2 regions of the Marinobacter sp. DUT-3 genome follow, and region 1 is predicted to be linked to the other one. Evidence: riboswitches for the same ligand, from Rfam matches in the RefSeq annotation. Region 1 holds a riboswitch; the other holds the start of a gene.
The links. A riboswitch is a leader RNA that binds a small molecule or an ion and turns the genes downstream of it on or off. The one in region 1 is predicted to bind cobalamin.

Region 1 (7,338 bases):
CCCAGCATTTCGTGAGTCTGATCGTTATAGTCCGTCAGGGTCTCCAGGCAATACAGCAAGCCGCCACATTCGGCAAGAATGGGCTTGTCGGCGGCAAAAAAGCCGAGAAGCGCCGCTTTCATACTGCGATTACCGGCAAGCGAGCTGGCATAGAGTTCGGGATAACCACCGGGCAGCCACAGCGCGTCACACTCAGGGAGGCAACTGTCCGCAATAGGCGAGAAGTAACAAAGCTCCGCCCCCATCTGCTGCAGCAGATCCAGATTGGCTTGGTAAACAAAGCTGAAAGCCGGATCCCGAGCTACGCCCACCGTTATACCGGCCATGGAAGGCAGCTCAACGAAGGGGTCCTCAAACGGTGCTTCAAACACTACCGGAGGCAGGCGCATCAAAGCCTCTGCCAGCGCTTCGGAGGCGAGTGCTTTTGCCCCGGCCTCAAACCGGAGCTCCAGATCTTCCTGCACTTCGGAAGCCTGGACCAGACCCAGGTGACGTTCCGGCAGGGCCAGACTCGAATCACGGGGTAACGCCGCCAACAGCGGAACATCTTTGGGCAGCGCCAGTTCGATCAGCTCTCGGTGACGCGCGGAAGCACAAGCATTGGCAAGCAGACCGACCACCGACACATCATCGCGGAAGTTGGCGATGCCGGATACCAAGGCAGCGGCCGTCTGGGCCATGCCCTTAACGTCCATCACGATCAACATGGGCAAACCGAACCTGGCCGCCAGGTCGGCACTTGACGGCTCACCATCGAAAATCCCCATGGCGCCTTCCACCAGAATCACGTCAGCGCTGCGAGCTGCCTCGAAAAGCCGTCGTCGGCAATAGGTCTCACCAGCCATCCAGAGGTCGAGCTGATCTACCGGCTGCCCGGAGGCCTGGGCCAGCACCTGTGGATCAAGATAATCCGGGCCAGTTTTGAACACCCGCACTACTTTGCCCTGGTTACGCAACAGTCGCGCCAGAGCGGCGGTGATGGTGGTTTTACCCTGGCCCGATGCGGGCGCAGCAATAAAAACCGCGGGGCAACTTACCGATTCAGTGATCGCGTTTTTATCGGTGGGGTTCATCCGGCTTCGACTCCCATAACAGACCCGGGCAGATAGACGGCACCGAGTTGTTGCGCAATTCGCTGGGCCCGCCCCCGTTTGACCGGGCCCCGTTCCACATCCACCACCACGCAGTCGCCAAGAGGCGGTAAGCCGACCAGAGACTGGCGAGTTCGGCCATCGGTTATCAGGTAGGTTTTCACCCTGAGCCCAGGCTCCCGTTTGTGCCACTGACGAATCAGTCGGGACGCCTGAGCGAGAGCCTCACGCAAAGGCGTACCTCCGCCCCCGCTTAAGGCATCCAGCCGTGAAAGCATGGCCTTGGGTGCCCGACAGCGTTGAAGCAGCGGCGTGATCCGGTCATTACCAAACCCCAGGACCGCCATTTGATCGCGCTTGCCATAGGCCAGGGTCGCCAACGCCTGGACCAGGCCTTTGGCCTGACCGAACAGGCGCCCACCCAGGGTGGAGCCAGACGTATCCAGTAACACGAAGTGCACCGTCGGCTGCCCTACGCGTTCCTTCTGAAAGCGGATTGAGGTTAACGGCCATCGGCCCCGGCTAGCCACCAGAGTGGCAAACCAATCTGGCTTTTCGGCCCCCTGTAAACGGGAACGTTGCCCGCTCTGGCGGCCTTTGCGTTTGCTGCTGGCCTCTGACACAGGGCTTTGCATGCGATGCGCCAGCGCTGACTGCAATTGCGGCAATCGATTATGAATGCCCTGATCGAGTGGGAGCGTCTTCTCTGCTATTGGTGGCATGGCGCCCCACTGGCCCTGTTCGGACGTACTCTCTGAGGCACTAGAGCCTTGCCCGTTTCGGGCTTCTGACTTCTGACTATCCACCCGGGATGCCCCTGAAGAACCCTTGGATGGAGGCGGCGATGAGGGCGGGGGGAAATCAGGCGGCTCGGCTGCCATCTTGCGACGATGGACGAGCACCCATTCCTCCACGGCGTCCAGATCTTCCCGGGCAATGGTGTCGCTGCCCCGCCAGGCCGCATGAGCCTGCGCCGCCCGGTGCCAGCCCACATCCGCTCGCACTCCTTCAACCTGGGCGGCTTCACAGGCCTCTGCGATGTACTGGTACACCCACGGATCGGTAACAACGCCCGGCAAGAGCGACTGCGCCGTTCGAATGCGTTCCGCCAGCGCTTTCTGCTCCGGCGCAAAATCCGCACAAAAGCCATCCGGGTCGCGTTCAAAGGCCTCGCATTGTTGAACGATGGCCACACGCTGATCCCTGGGCATGGTGTGCGCCAACTCCACACACAGCCCAAACCTGTCCAGCAACTGGGGGCGTAAATCACCTTCATCCGGGTTCATCGTACCGATGAGCATGAACCGGGCACTGTGGCTATGGCTGATACCGTCGCGCTCAACCACATTAATGCCACGCGCGGCTGTGTCCAAAAGCAAATCGACCAGGTTGTCTGGCAATAAGTTGACTTCATCCACATACAGCACTCCGCCGTCTGCGTCGGCAAATAGGCCGGGTCGGAAAGCGGTTTCCTGTTGGGTCAGAACCTGCTGAAGGTCCAAACTGCCCACCAGGCGATCCTCCGTTGTACTCAAAGGAAGGTTCACAAACGGCAAGCTTTTCCGCTCGGTGATCGGCAATACATCTGCCAGCCCCCGTGCGAGCGTCGACTTGGCGCTCCCGCGTGGGCCCGAAATTACGACGCCGCCAATCCGGGGGTTGATTGCATTCAGCACCAACGCGGTTTTCAGCGGCTCCTGCCCAACGATTGCGGTAAACGGAAACTCAGGCTGGCGCTTGCTCATTACCGATCTGACTTGTCTTGTATGAACGTTGCAGTATCAGGGCGCATAACAATCCGACCGATAACCAGAAAAACAGATTAGTAATCGCTGATATCCAGATGAAGTCGCTGTGCAAAGCCATGAGCGATGCGACGACCGTCGCGTCGGGGTTCTCGAATAACGGCCCGGTGTGTACGGGTACAAACCCATAAGGCAGGACCAACAAAGGGAATGCGAGCACTTTTTTCCAGCGTCGTGCCAAAAATAGCACACCCAATCCAATGGCAACCGACAACACGGCGAATACCCACCACAGCTGGCGGGACATCAGTGCGGGACTGGCCGTACCGGGAATTTCCGGGGGCAACCCGATGGCAGGCGCAACGAACACCACAAGATAACTGCACGCCCCGACAAACAAACCGTGGGCCGGCGTTAGTCGTAGGCGACCGCGAACATACAGTTGATTCATAACCACCAGCATGATCGCGGAGAAACCAATCGCCGCCAGCACATTCGACAGCGCCGTATACAGCCACCTCTCAGTACCCTCTTCGGGCGCCCAGACATCAGGATCGTGATGGTGATCTGCACTCTCACCTTCGCCATGAGTGTGATTATGGTGAGTGTGCGCAACCTCTGCTGGCGCCTCACTACTTTCAAACTGCTCTGCAGCCAAAAGCGTCGGTGTCACCCCAACCGACTGAACAGCGGTGAGCAACAGACCGGTAATAACGCCAATCAAACAGGCGCCGAAAATTAGCGAACGGAACATTAGAATTTCCTTCAACTTCTGGTTAACAACGCTGTATTTCACTCGCAGGGACAGATCCCCCTACGACACACTGATGTTCAGTGGCAGGGAAACACAAAACTGTGGCGGGTATCGTGTGCCGCGTTGTGCGCGACATCCAGAGGCACAAACCCAACGGCGAAAAGGATAAGAACGCCGAACAGGACAACCGCCCCTTGTTGCAGAAGAGAAGAAACGTTGATCAGAGAGGCCTTAGGCCTCGCCTTTGCAGATGAGACAATAGCAGACATATAATTCCCCAAGTGCCCGCCGCACCGTTGAAGGATTGATAAAATAACAGGCCGGTCTTCGGGCTCAAAGGGCGACAGCGCAGCAATGGCGCCATCGAGCCCTGCTCCTTCCCAGCCGTAGCCGGTGGTATAGCAGGGTTTAACCTTTATTACCGATGCGGGGGCAGCCGTGGGATTGGCCTGGGGCCTAACCACACTTCCCGATTATCCCCTGACGTTAGGGGCACCTGTCTTCCAATGGAGCATGCTAAACCATCGGTTTGGCTACCGCAATCGCATCCTGTGTTTAGCCTTTCCTGGGCACAAAGAGTGGCGTGCCGTCTACCTCCACCGCCAACAACTCCTGGTCATAAAGTCTTTCGAGTGCAGACGGCACCAACATCCGTTCGGCTGCCCCCCAGCACGCTTCGCCGTTTGGAAAGAGCAATAACAGGTGATCACACCAGCGGGCAGCCAGGTTGAGGTCGTGCAGACACATAAATACCGAGCGCCCACTGCGAGCCTGCTCCGTCAGCAACTGCAATACCGACACCTGATGGTGCAGGTCCAGATGGTTGGTGGGTTCATCCAGCAGCCAGGTATCGGGCGCCTGTGTCAGCACTGTGGCGATGGCCACACGCTGACGCTCGCCACCGGAAAGGGTGTTCACCAGGCGGTCGCTCAAGTGGCCCACATCCAGTTGTTCCAGTGCCTGCCGCGCAAAGCGCTCATCCTCCCCCGATTCCATCTGCCAGGGCGACAGCCAGGGGTGGCGGCCAATCAGCGCGGTTTCCAGTACCGTGGCAGGAAAGCCATCCTGCCGTTCCTGAAACACCAACCCCAGTTGTTGTGAAATCCGCCGGCGCCGGAGCTCGGTCAGTGAGTGCTCACCCAAACGGACTTCCCCATGGCGCGGCGCCCGCAGGCCGGCCAGGGTGTGCAGCAGTGTTGTCTTGCCAGCGCCGTTCGGGCCCAGCACGCCCCACATCTGCCCCGGTTTCACCGTGAAGTCCAGGGGCTGGCCGTCGCCCCGGTCGGGAATATCAATGACCAGTTCTTTTGCCCGTAACGGATTCATCAGCGGCTCCGGTACAACAGGTAAAGGAATGTGGGCACCCCCAGCAGGGCGGTAATCACACCCACCGGTAATTGTTCCGGCGCAATAACCACCCGCGCCAGGGTATCCGCCAGCACCAGCAGGGCACCTCCGCCCAGGGCGCAGGCAGGCAGGATCAGGCGCTGGTCGTTCCCCAGCACCAGTCGCAACATGTGGGGCACCACCAGGCCGACAAAACCGATACTGCCAGCCATGGTGACAGCGGTCGCAGTGAGCAGACTGGCGAGGATATAGATCGTCCACTCCAGCGGTCGCACCGCAACCCCCAAAGCGGCTGCCTGCATAGGTCCGCGCGCCAGTACGTTCAGGCTGCGGCCGAGCGGCACCACCAGCAGGCACACCAGTAACAGGAAGCCCAGAGCCGGCCAGGGCGAACGGGCGTAGGACACATCCCCCATCAGCCAGTACAGCATCCCGGGCAGGCGCTGGGCCGGGCTGATGGCCAGCATAAGGGTAATCACCGCGCCCCAGCCGGCTGCCACCACCACACCGGTCAGCAATAGTCGTGACGGCGTCCAGCTGCCGGTGCCATGGGCCAGACCGAACACCATCAGGGTGGCCAGCAGGGCGCCGGCAAAGGCCGAACCGGAAATGATCAAACCGCCCAGCCCGGCCAGCATGGCCAACAACGCGCCCACGGCAGCGCCGCCGGAAAGGCCGAGTACATAGGGATCTGCCAGCGGGTTGCGAAGGAGGACCTGCATCAATGCTCCGGCCACGGCCAACAGCCCGCCGGTGGCAAACGCGGACAGGGTTCGGGGCAGGCGCAGTTCCAGCACCAGGGTTTGTTGCAGGTTACTGCCCTCACCCAGAAGCACCGCCAGCACCTGCCCCGGTGCCACGCTGACGCTGCCCGTGCCCACGGACAACACCATCGCCGCCAGGCTGGCCAACGCCAGGATCAGCAGCGGCTTAAGCAATGGCCGGCTCACCGGTGCCGTCTCCGATCAGCGTTTGGCACGGGCTTCGTCCAGTTTCTGGCAGAACAGTTGTGAACCCTCCAGCATGCGGGGTGTCGGGCGCTGCACCAGGGACGGTGGGATGAAATAAAGATTGTCCTTGGCCGTAGCATCAATACCAGGGAATGCCTCCCAGCGGGTCAGCCAGTGTCGGTTCTCTTCCCCCATGCCACCGGCGAGAATGGCTTCCGGGTTGGCGCCGATCACCGCCTCGGGGCTGATCCGAGGCACCAGTCGTTCCAGGTCACCAAACACATTGACGCCACCACACAGGGTGATCACCTTGCCGATCAGGTGTTTATCGTTCACCGTCATCAGCGGTTCGTCCCAGACCTGATAGAACACCGGCACTGGCTCCGCATTACGGTATTGGCGTTCCAGTTTGGCGATGCCCTGGCGGAAGCGTTCGGCTTCGGCGAAGCCTTCTTCTTCGGTGCCAGCCAGGGTGGCCAGCCGTTCAATGGTGTGTGACACCGCCTCGAACGTGCGGGGCTCAATGGAAAACACCGGTAACCCCAGGTCTGCCAGCGCTTCAAGCTGCTCCGGCGGATTGCCGGTAACCCAGCCGATCACCAGGTCCGGCTGCAGTTCCATCAGCCGCTCCAGATCCATCCGGGTATGGCTGCCCACGGAAGCAACCTCTTTGGCGGCTTCCGGATAATCACTGAAGGACACCACCGCGACCACTTTTTCTCCGGCACCGGCGGCCCAGACCAGTTCGGTGGCGCCGGGAGACAACGCCGCGATACGGCTGGCCGGCTGCTCAAGGCAAACCTCCTTGCCGGTATCATCAACAGCACACACCTCGGCGGCAAGTACAGGCGCCTGCCACAAGGCAAGCACGGCTGCGCCGAAGAGCGCCAATGGTCTGGAGACATTCAGCATGAGGCTGTCCGGTTAGTCTGATTCTGGCAATCGTCATTGGCAGCGGCCCCTAGGGGGTAAGCCGCCGAGCCACCCTTGCGGGCGGACTCAAAGGCTTCCCGCTGTTGCGGCTCGAGCTGGTCCGCCACCCAGTCCATCAGCGGATGGTCGGGGCGGGTATGGCCGCTGCCGGGCAGGCCATGGTCGATGATATTGCCGGCGAAGTCACGGGCCAGGGCGCGACGGGTGAATACATCCGCCTCCCAGAACCCGCGCTTGGCCGCCAGCAACGCAATGGCCTGCATATGAGTCTTGACGTGGACATTGTGCCCCTCGGCCAGGAACTCATCCAGCCCCAGGTCATGGCGATCCTGGAAGTACACTTCGTTGATCTCGTCCCACATGCTGGAGCGCAGCACCTGGGGGCTGGTGACCTGCCAACCCCAGAGATTGTCGAGGAAATCGCTGCCCATGGTGCGGGCCCCCGCATAACCATGCTCCATTAATGGCGCCAGCCATTGCGGGTTGAGGTTGCGGGCGCGCAGCTCCACCTGCAGTGC
Region 2 (7,338 bases), on a different contig from region 1:
GGTTTCATAGGCACCCCGTTCGCCGGCCAGGGTGGCCGAGGCGCGGATGGCGAAGTAGCTGAGCTGTTCCATGGCGACATCGGCAAATTCCACCGCCTCCGGGCTGGTGTACGGCAGACCGAGTTGATACAGCGCGTCCTGAAAGCCCATCAGGCCCAGGCCGACCGGGCGATGCTTCAGATTGGAGTTTCTGGCCTGGGGTACAGCGTAGTAGTTGATGTCGATGACGTTATCGAGCATGCGCACGGCGGTGGCTACGGTACGCTCCAAACGTTGTACGTCCAGCTCACCATCGCGGATATGGGCCGCCAGGTTCACCGAGCCCAGGTTGCACACGGCGATTTCGTCGGCGCTGGTGTTGAGGGTGATTTCAGTGCACAGATTGGAGCTGTGCACCACGCCCTGGTGCTGTTGCGGAGAACGCAGGTTGCACGGGTCCTTGAAAGTGATCCACGGGTGGCCGGTCTCGAACAGCACGGTGAGCATCTTGCGCCAGAGCTGTTTGGCAGGGATTTTCTTGGACAGTTTGATCTTGCCCTGCTCCGCCAGCGCCTCGTAATGCTCGTAGCGTTCACGGAAGGCGTTGCCATACAGGTCGTGCAGGTCCGGCACGTCGCTGGGGGAGAACAGGGTCCAGTCGCGGTCTTCGCGCATGCGTTCGATCAGCAGGTCCGGCACCCAGTTGGCGGTGTTCATGTCGTGGGTGCGGCGGCGTTCATCGCCGGTGTTCTTGCGCAGCTCCAGGAATTCCTCGATGTCCAGGTGCCAGCTTTCCAGGTAGGCGCACACCGCGCCCTTGCGCTTGCCGCCCTGGTTCACCGCCACGGCGGTGTCATTCACCACTTTCAGAAACGGCACCACGCCCTGGCTCTGGCCGTTGGTGCCCTTGATGTGGGAGCCCAGCGCGCGCACCGGCGTCCAGTCGTTGCCCAGACCGCCGGCCCATTTGGACAGCATGGCGTTGTCGCGGATGGCGCCGTAGATGCCTTCCAGGTCGTCACCTACGGTGGTGAGGTAGCAGGAGGACAGCTGGGAATGGCGGGTACCGCTGTTGAACAGCGTCGGTGTGGACGCCATGTAGTCGAAGGACGACAACAGGTTATAGAACTCGATGGCCCGTTCGTTGGGGTTGTCTTCCCGCAGCGCCAGGCCCATGGCCACGCGCATGAAGAACACCTGGGGCAGCTCCAGGCGGGCACCGTTCCAGTGCAGGAAGTAGCGATCGTACAGGGTCTGCAGGCCGAGGAAACCGAATTGCAGGTCCTGTTCCGGCTTGATGGCCGCGCCCAGGCGCTCCAGGTCGAACGTGGCCAGGGCCTCGTCCAGCAATTCGTACTGAATGCCGGCTTCGATAAAAGCACTCAGGGCCTGGGGATAAATCTCCGCCAGCGGCAGGCTGCGGGGCAGGTCCAACGCCGTGGCGGTTTCCATGCGTAGTTGTTCCAGCAGGAGGCGGGCGGTGACCGCGCTGTAGTCCGGCTCCTGTTCGATGCGACCACGGGCGGTCATCACCAGTGCCGACAGCACGTCTTCCTCGCCGATGCCGTCATAGAGATTGCGCAGGGCGTCTTCCACCAGGGATTCGCCATCAATGCCTTCCAGCCCGGCTGCGGCCTGCTCTACCTGAAGCTTCATCAGGCCCAGGTCCAGCGGCACGGTGTCGCCATTGGCCTGTTTGACGGTCAGGTGCGGGTGGGCTTCCATCGGTGAATGAAGAGCCCGTTCGCGGGCGTGTTCTTCCCGGTACAGCACGTAGGCGCGGGCAACCTTTTGCTCTTCGGCCCGCATCAACGCCAGTTCCACCTGGTCCTGGATGTCTTCGATATGCACCTTGCCACCGGCTTTCAGGCGCCGGCTGATGGCGTGTATGACCTGCTCGGTGACCCGCTGGACGGCATCATGGATGTGGGCGGAGCCGGCGGCTTTATCGCCTTCCACCGCCAGGAATGCCTTGGTGACGGCCACGCTGATTTTCGCTGGATTGAATCCAACGAGGGTGCCGTTGCGTTTAATTACCTGAAGGGAAGCGGTATCGTCTGGTTGGGAAGCATCGGCCGGGGGGTGGGCCGCAGTGGCGGTGGACATGTCGGTTCTCCTGAGTACGCGTTGGTTTGCTTGTCCTTCGCGTAGGCAGAGAATCGGGGAGGCGGCAGCCAATGATGTCGGATTACGCTGTGCTAATCCGACCTAAGGGGCCACGGGTATGTACCTGATCCGGTCCTGCTCACCTTGAACGCGAAGGTGCAGTTGTTTTCCCTGGCAGGTCTTCGGACTCAGGGGCGTGAACCGTGTGGTTCGGCCTTGCGTGGCGACTTCCCGGCGGTTGCCAGTGTCATGGTGCCACGCTTGTTCCCCAATACCGCTGCGCGTCAGTTCCGGAGTCTCACCGGATTCCCGATACCGTCGAAGTGTTTAGAAAATAAACACTATATCTGGTATATGACCAAGGATAGGGACACTATATACACGAAATGCCACGGCAACAAGGCACTTTTTATGACGGTCGCGGTCAACCACACAGTCATCGGATTCATCAATGGACGCTACTATGAAAAAACCGGATTCACTGAAGTCGCTGTTTCTGGGCACGGCACTACTGGTCGCCAGCGGGGTCGTGGTTGCGGGCACCACCATCAAGCCGTTTTCGCAAATGGATCAGCTGGACGATGGCTGGGAGCCACTGGAATTCCCGAAAATCGATCGCCACACCACCTACCGACTGATTGAGGAAGACGGCACCCAGGTGATCGAGGCCCAAACCCGTAACAGTGCCTCAGGCCTGATTGCCCGCCTGGATGTCGACCCCGGGGATTCGCTGGTTCTGCGTTGGCGGTGGAAGGTATCCAACACCTTTGAAAAAGGGGATGCCCGCAAGAAGTCCGGGGACGACTACCCTGCCCGCATCTATGTGGCGTTCGAGTTCGAACCGGACAAGGCCGGCTGGTTCGAGCGTGCCAAACGCAAGACCGTGGAAGCCCTGTTTGGCGAAGAGCTACCGGGCAATGCCATCAACTACATCTGGGCCAACCAGCTTGCAAAGGGGGAAACCGTAGCCAACCCTTACGCCGAGGAAACCATGATGATTGCGGTCACCTCCGGTGAGGAGAAGGCCGGCGAATGGGTAACCGTGGAGCGGGATATCGTGGCGGATTACCGGGCAGCGTTCGGTGACGAGCCCCCGCGTCTGAGGGGCGTGGCCATCATGTCGGATTCCGACAACACCGGGGAATCGGCTACCGCCTGGTATGGCGACCTGAAATTAAGTCAGTGAGTTACTGCAGCAGATCTTCCGGGTAACCGGGTATGAAAAAGCCCTTGTTCAGCTCTCGCGCCGGTGGAACTTCACCCCGCTCCACCAGCCGCAGGTAGGCATCGTCGAATTCCTCACGCAGGATGGCAGCCCTCGGGTTGGCCAGGGAGAAGATCCAGGCGCCGTTGCGGGTTCTGACTTCGGAATCCCTGAGCATCCGATCCGAAGGATGCGTGAGAATTTCCCGCACGGGCTGCCGGTAGTCGAGCAGATAGTCGCCGCGGTTACGCTTTAACATATCGATACCTGAGCGGTGGTTGGGCGCTTCGGTTATCTCTATGTTATCGAAGGCTTCCAGCCTGCCCAGCAGGCCGCCATAGGTGTAGCCGCCAATCACAATCAGTGTCTTGCCGTTAAGGTCGTCCAGGTGGGTCAGCGGTGGCGTGCCCTCCACGTACCAGGCGCTGAGTTGCACCGGAATCGGACTGACCCAGGTTTCCAGCACCGCATCCTTGAGGGACGGAATACCGGTCATGCCGGGCCAGACATCGATGTTTCCGTTTTGCATGTAAAGATAGATCCGGCTCACCGGCAGATAGATAAAATCCGGCGTGTAACCGGCTTCCTCCGCCACTTTGCGGGTCAGATCAATGAACAGGCCATCCGCTTCGCCATCGGCATTACGGTATTCAATGGGCGGGAATTCAGCGTAGGCAATTCTCAGCACCGGGCGGTCGCCATCGGCCTGGGCAGGCCCCACTACCATCAGCCCTGCAGCGGCCAGCATGGTAGCCAGTGCCCACGCCCTGTAAAACCGAAAACACCGTCTGCCCATAGCCTTCATCGTTTTGTTGCGGTCTCATTAAAGACTAACAGAGCGCAGCGATTATGCACGTCGCTCTCACCCACCCCTAGCGCAGGATAACCAGGGGCTTCTCGGCGGTCTTGAGCATGTTGGTGGTGGTACTGCCCACCAGGAACTGACGAATGCGGGAATGGCCATAGGCGCCCATGACCAGCAGGTCGATATCGTGCTCATCCTGATAGGCGTGCAGGGTTTTCTCCACATCGCCGGCACGAATGGCCAGATGCACTTCACACCCCAGGTCCGCCAGCATACGCTCGGCTTTCTTGAGCTGTTCCCAGCGATCGTTGGTGTCCGGGCCGATCATCACCAGGTGCAGGGGAAAGCCCCTGAACACCGGGCTGTTGGCCAGCAGTTCGATACCCTTGAACGCGGTCGCGGAACCGTCGAACGCCAGCATCGCGCTGCGCGGCTCGGAGAAATTATCGGGCACCAGCATAATCGGACGGTGTACGCTGCGGATCACGGTTTCCAGCTGGCTGCCGATGTGTACATCACGTTCGGTACTGGTTTCGCCGTGCAGGCCCATCACCAGCAGGCGGGTCTCGTTTTCAATCGCCAGCAGGGAGTCCGTCAGGTCACCGTGGCGCTGGCGCTTGATCACATCCTGGACGCCGCGGGATTTCACCCGTTCTTCGGCAGCATTAAGCATGTGATGGCCCTGCTCCAGTGCCAGCTTGCTGCGCTTCTCGTCCAGTTCCGCCAGTTCCTCCATCAGGTGTTCCCGGCTACCCAGGCCAATGCTGCCCGCCAGGTCAGTCTCTGCCGGGTAGCGCTCCTCATCCAACACGTGAAACAGCGTCAGCGGTGTTTCCATACGCTGGCTGGCCCACGCCGCATAATCACACACGGCCAGTGCCGCCCTGGAACCATCAATACAACCTACGATCCGGGTCATCGTTACCTCGCTACCTTGGTTCGACTCTTTATTGTCATTATGCGGATTTGCATCAGCGCGGCCTTGAGTATGATCAGTAGTCATATCAGTGCCCCATCAGCTGGTCAACCGCATCCGGTTTGTCGTGCACGCCGAAACGATCAACGATGGTGGCGCTGGCTTCGTTGAGGCCGATAATCTCAACATCCGCACCTTCACGCCGGAACTTGATCACCACCTTGTCGAGGGCGCCTACAGCGGTAATATCCCAGAAGTGGGCACGGCTGAGGTCGATCACCACCTTATCCACCGCTTCCTTGAAGTCGAATGAGGCGGTGAATTTCTCGGAGGAGCTGAAGAACACCTGGCCAACGACACGGTAGGTGCGGGTTTCACTGGCTTCGTCCAGATCGGAACTGACAATCATGAAGTGGCCAATCTTGTTGGCGAAGAACAGCGCCGCAAGCAAGACACCAGCCAGCACACCGAACGCCAGGTTGTGGGTGGCGACCACGACAATCACCGTCACCACCATGACGATGTTGGTGGACAGCGGGTGCTCTTTGAGGTTGCGAATCGAATCCCAGGAGAAGGTACCGATAGACACCATGATCATCACGGCCACCAGCGCGGCCATGGGGATCTGGACCAGCCAGACGTCAAGCACCAGCACCATTACCAGCAGGAAAACACCGGCGGTCAGCGTGGACAGGCGGGTACGGCCACCGGACTTGATGTTGATGATGGACTGACCAATCATCGCGCAGCCCGCCATACCGCCGAGCAGGCCGGAACCGATGTTGGCGATGCCCTGGCCCTTGCACTCGCGGTTGCGATCGCTGCTGGTATCGGTGAGATCGTCCACGATGGTGGCGGTCATCATTGATTCCAGCAGACCGACCACGGCCAGCGCCACGGAATACGGCAGAATAATCATCAGGGTTTCCAGGTTCAGTGGCACATCCGGCCACAGGAAGATCGGCAGGGTGTCCGGCAGCTCGCCCATATCGCCGACGGTGCGGATATCCAGGTCAAGGACCATCGCTACGGCGGTCAGGCCGACAATACAGATCAGCGGAGACGGCAGGATTCTGCCAACCTTCGGAATCAACGGGAACAGGTAGATAATGCCCAGGCCAGCGGCGGTCATGGCGTACACGTGCCAGGTCACGTTGGTCAGCTCCGGCAACTGGGCCATGAAGATCAGGATCGCCAGAGCGTTGACGAAACCGGTCACCACCGAGCGGGACACAAACCGCATCAGTCCACCCAGTTTGAGGTAACCAGCGCCGATCTGAAACACACCGGTCAGCAGGGTGGCGGCCAACAGGTATTCCAGGCCGTGTTCTTTCACCAGGGTGACCATCAGCAGCGCCATGGCGCCGGTAGCGGCGGAGATCATGCCCGGGCGGCCGCCCACGAAGGCGATGATGACCGCAATACAGAAGGAGGCGTATAGCCCGACCTTGGGGTCCACCTCCGCAATGATGGAGAAGGCGATGGCCTCGGGAATCAGCGCCAGCGCCACCACGATGCCTGCCAGCAGGTCACCGCGAACGTTAGAGAGCCAATTGTCTTTTAACGATTTGATCATAAACGTTTCCGGTTAATTCAAGACTGCAGAACGACAGCATCCCCGCCCGGCCAAAAGCCCGACGGGGAGTGTAAAGCCGCAATGTTCAGATGTGATTAATGACCATGTACAGGCCGACGGTGCCCATCACAATCATGTAGGGGAACGCCATCACCACCATGCGACCGTAGGAAAGCCGCACCAATGGTGAAATGGCGGAAGTCAGCAGGAACAGGAACGCGGCCTGTCCATTGGGGGTTGCCACACTCGGCAGGTTGGTACCGGTGTTGATGGCAATGGCCAGGGTCTGGAAGTGGTCGTAGCTGATGCTACCCGCATCCAGTGCCTGCTTGATCTCGCTGATGTACACGGTGGCAACGAAGACGTTGTCACTGATCATTGAGAGCAGGCCGTTGGCGATAAAGAACATGCCCGGCTGCTGCTCTATCGGCAGTGACAGGACATACTCGATAATGGGTTTGAACAGGTGCTGTTCGTGGATCACCGCGACGATGGCAAAGAACACCACCAGCAGCGAGGTGAACGGCAGGGACTCCTGGAATGCCTTGCCGATCTGGTGTTCATCGGTAATGCCGGTGAACGAGGTGATCAGGATGATCACCAGCAGGCCGATCAGCCCCACTTCCGCCAGATGGAACGCCAGCCCTACCACCAGAACCAGCGCCGCGAAAGCCTGAATCCACAGGGCGGCCTGATCGGCCTTGGTGCGCTTGTTGCGCTCGTTATCGGCAAACTCTTCCAGTACACGGCGC

Region 2: it holds a riboswitch for cobalamin, as region 1 does, so the genes downstream of both, ACQUWM_RS12410 (ribonucleoside-diphosphate reductase subunit alpha) here and ACQUWM_RS15410 (CbtB domain-containing protein) in region 1, are expected to answer to the same signal.

The regions. Positions count from the first base shown of each region.
Region 1 covers NZ_JBNRMG010000011.1:18,814-26,151, forward strand. Annotated here, with positions in the region: gene ACQUWM_RS15390 (cobyrinate a,c-diamide synthase) at 1-1,073, opposite strand, end outside; gene ACQUWM_RS15395 (vWA domain-containing protein) at 1,070-1,813, opposite strand; partial or broken gene ACQUWM_RS15400 (ATP-binding protein) at 1,808-2,836, opposite strand; gene ACQUWM_RS15405 (CbtA family protein) at 2,817-3,590, opposite strand; gene ACQUWM_RS15410 (CbtB domain-containing protein) at 3,668-3,859, opposite strand; cobalamin riboswitch at 3,892-4,105, opposite strand; gene ACQUWM_RS15415 (ABC transporter ATP-binding protein) at 4,146-4,916, opposite strand; gene ACQUWM_RS15420 (FecCD family ABC transporter permease) at 4,916-5,830, opposite strand; gene ACQUWM_RS15425 (cobalamin-binding protein) at 5,903-6,799, opposite strand; gene ACQUWM_RS15430 (cobaltochelatase subunit CobN) at 6,793-7,338, opposite strand, start outside.
Region 2 covers NZ_JBNRMG010000008.1:8,846-16,183, forward strand. Annotated here, with positions in the region: gene ACQUWM_RS12410 (ribonucleoside-diphosphate reductase subunit alpha) at 1-2,085, opposite strand, end outside; cobalamin riboswitch at 2,242-2,458, opposite strand; gene ACQUWM_RS12415 (DUF3047 domain-containing protein) at 2,549-3,271, shown strand; gene ACQUWM_RS12420 (substrate-binding periplasmic protein) at 3,273-4,037, opposite strand; gene ACQUWM_RS12425 (universal stress protein) at 4,162-5,013, opposite strand; gene ACQUWM_RS12430 (SulP family inorganic anion transporter) at 5,099-6,586, opposite strand; gene nhaB (sodium/proton antiporter NhaB) at 6,672-7,338, opposite strand, start outside.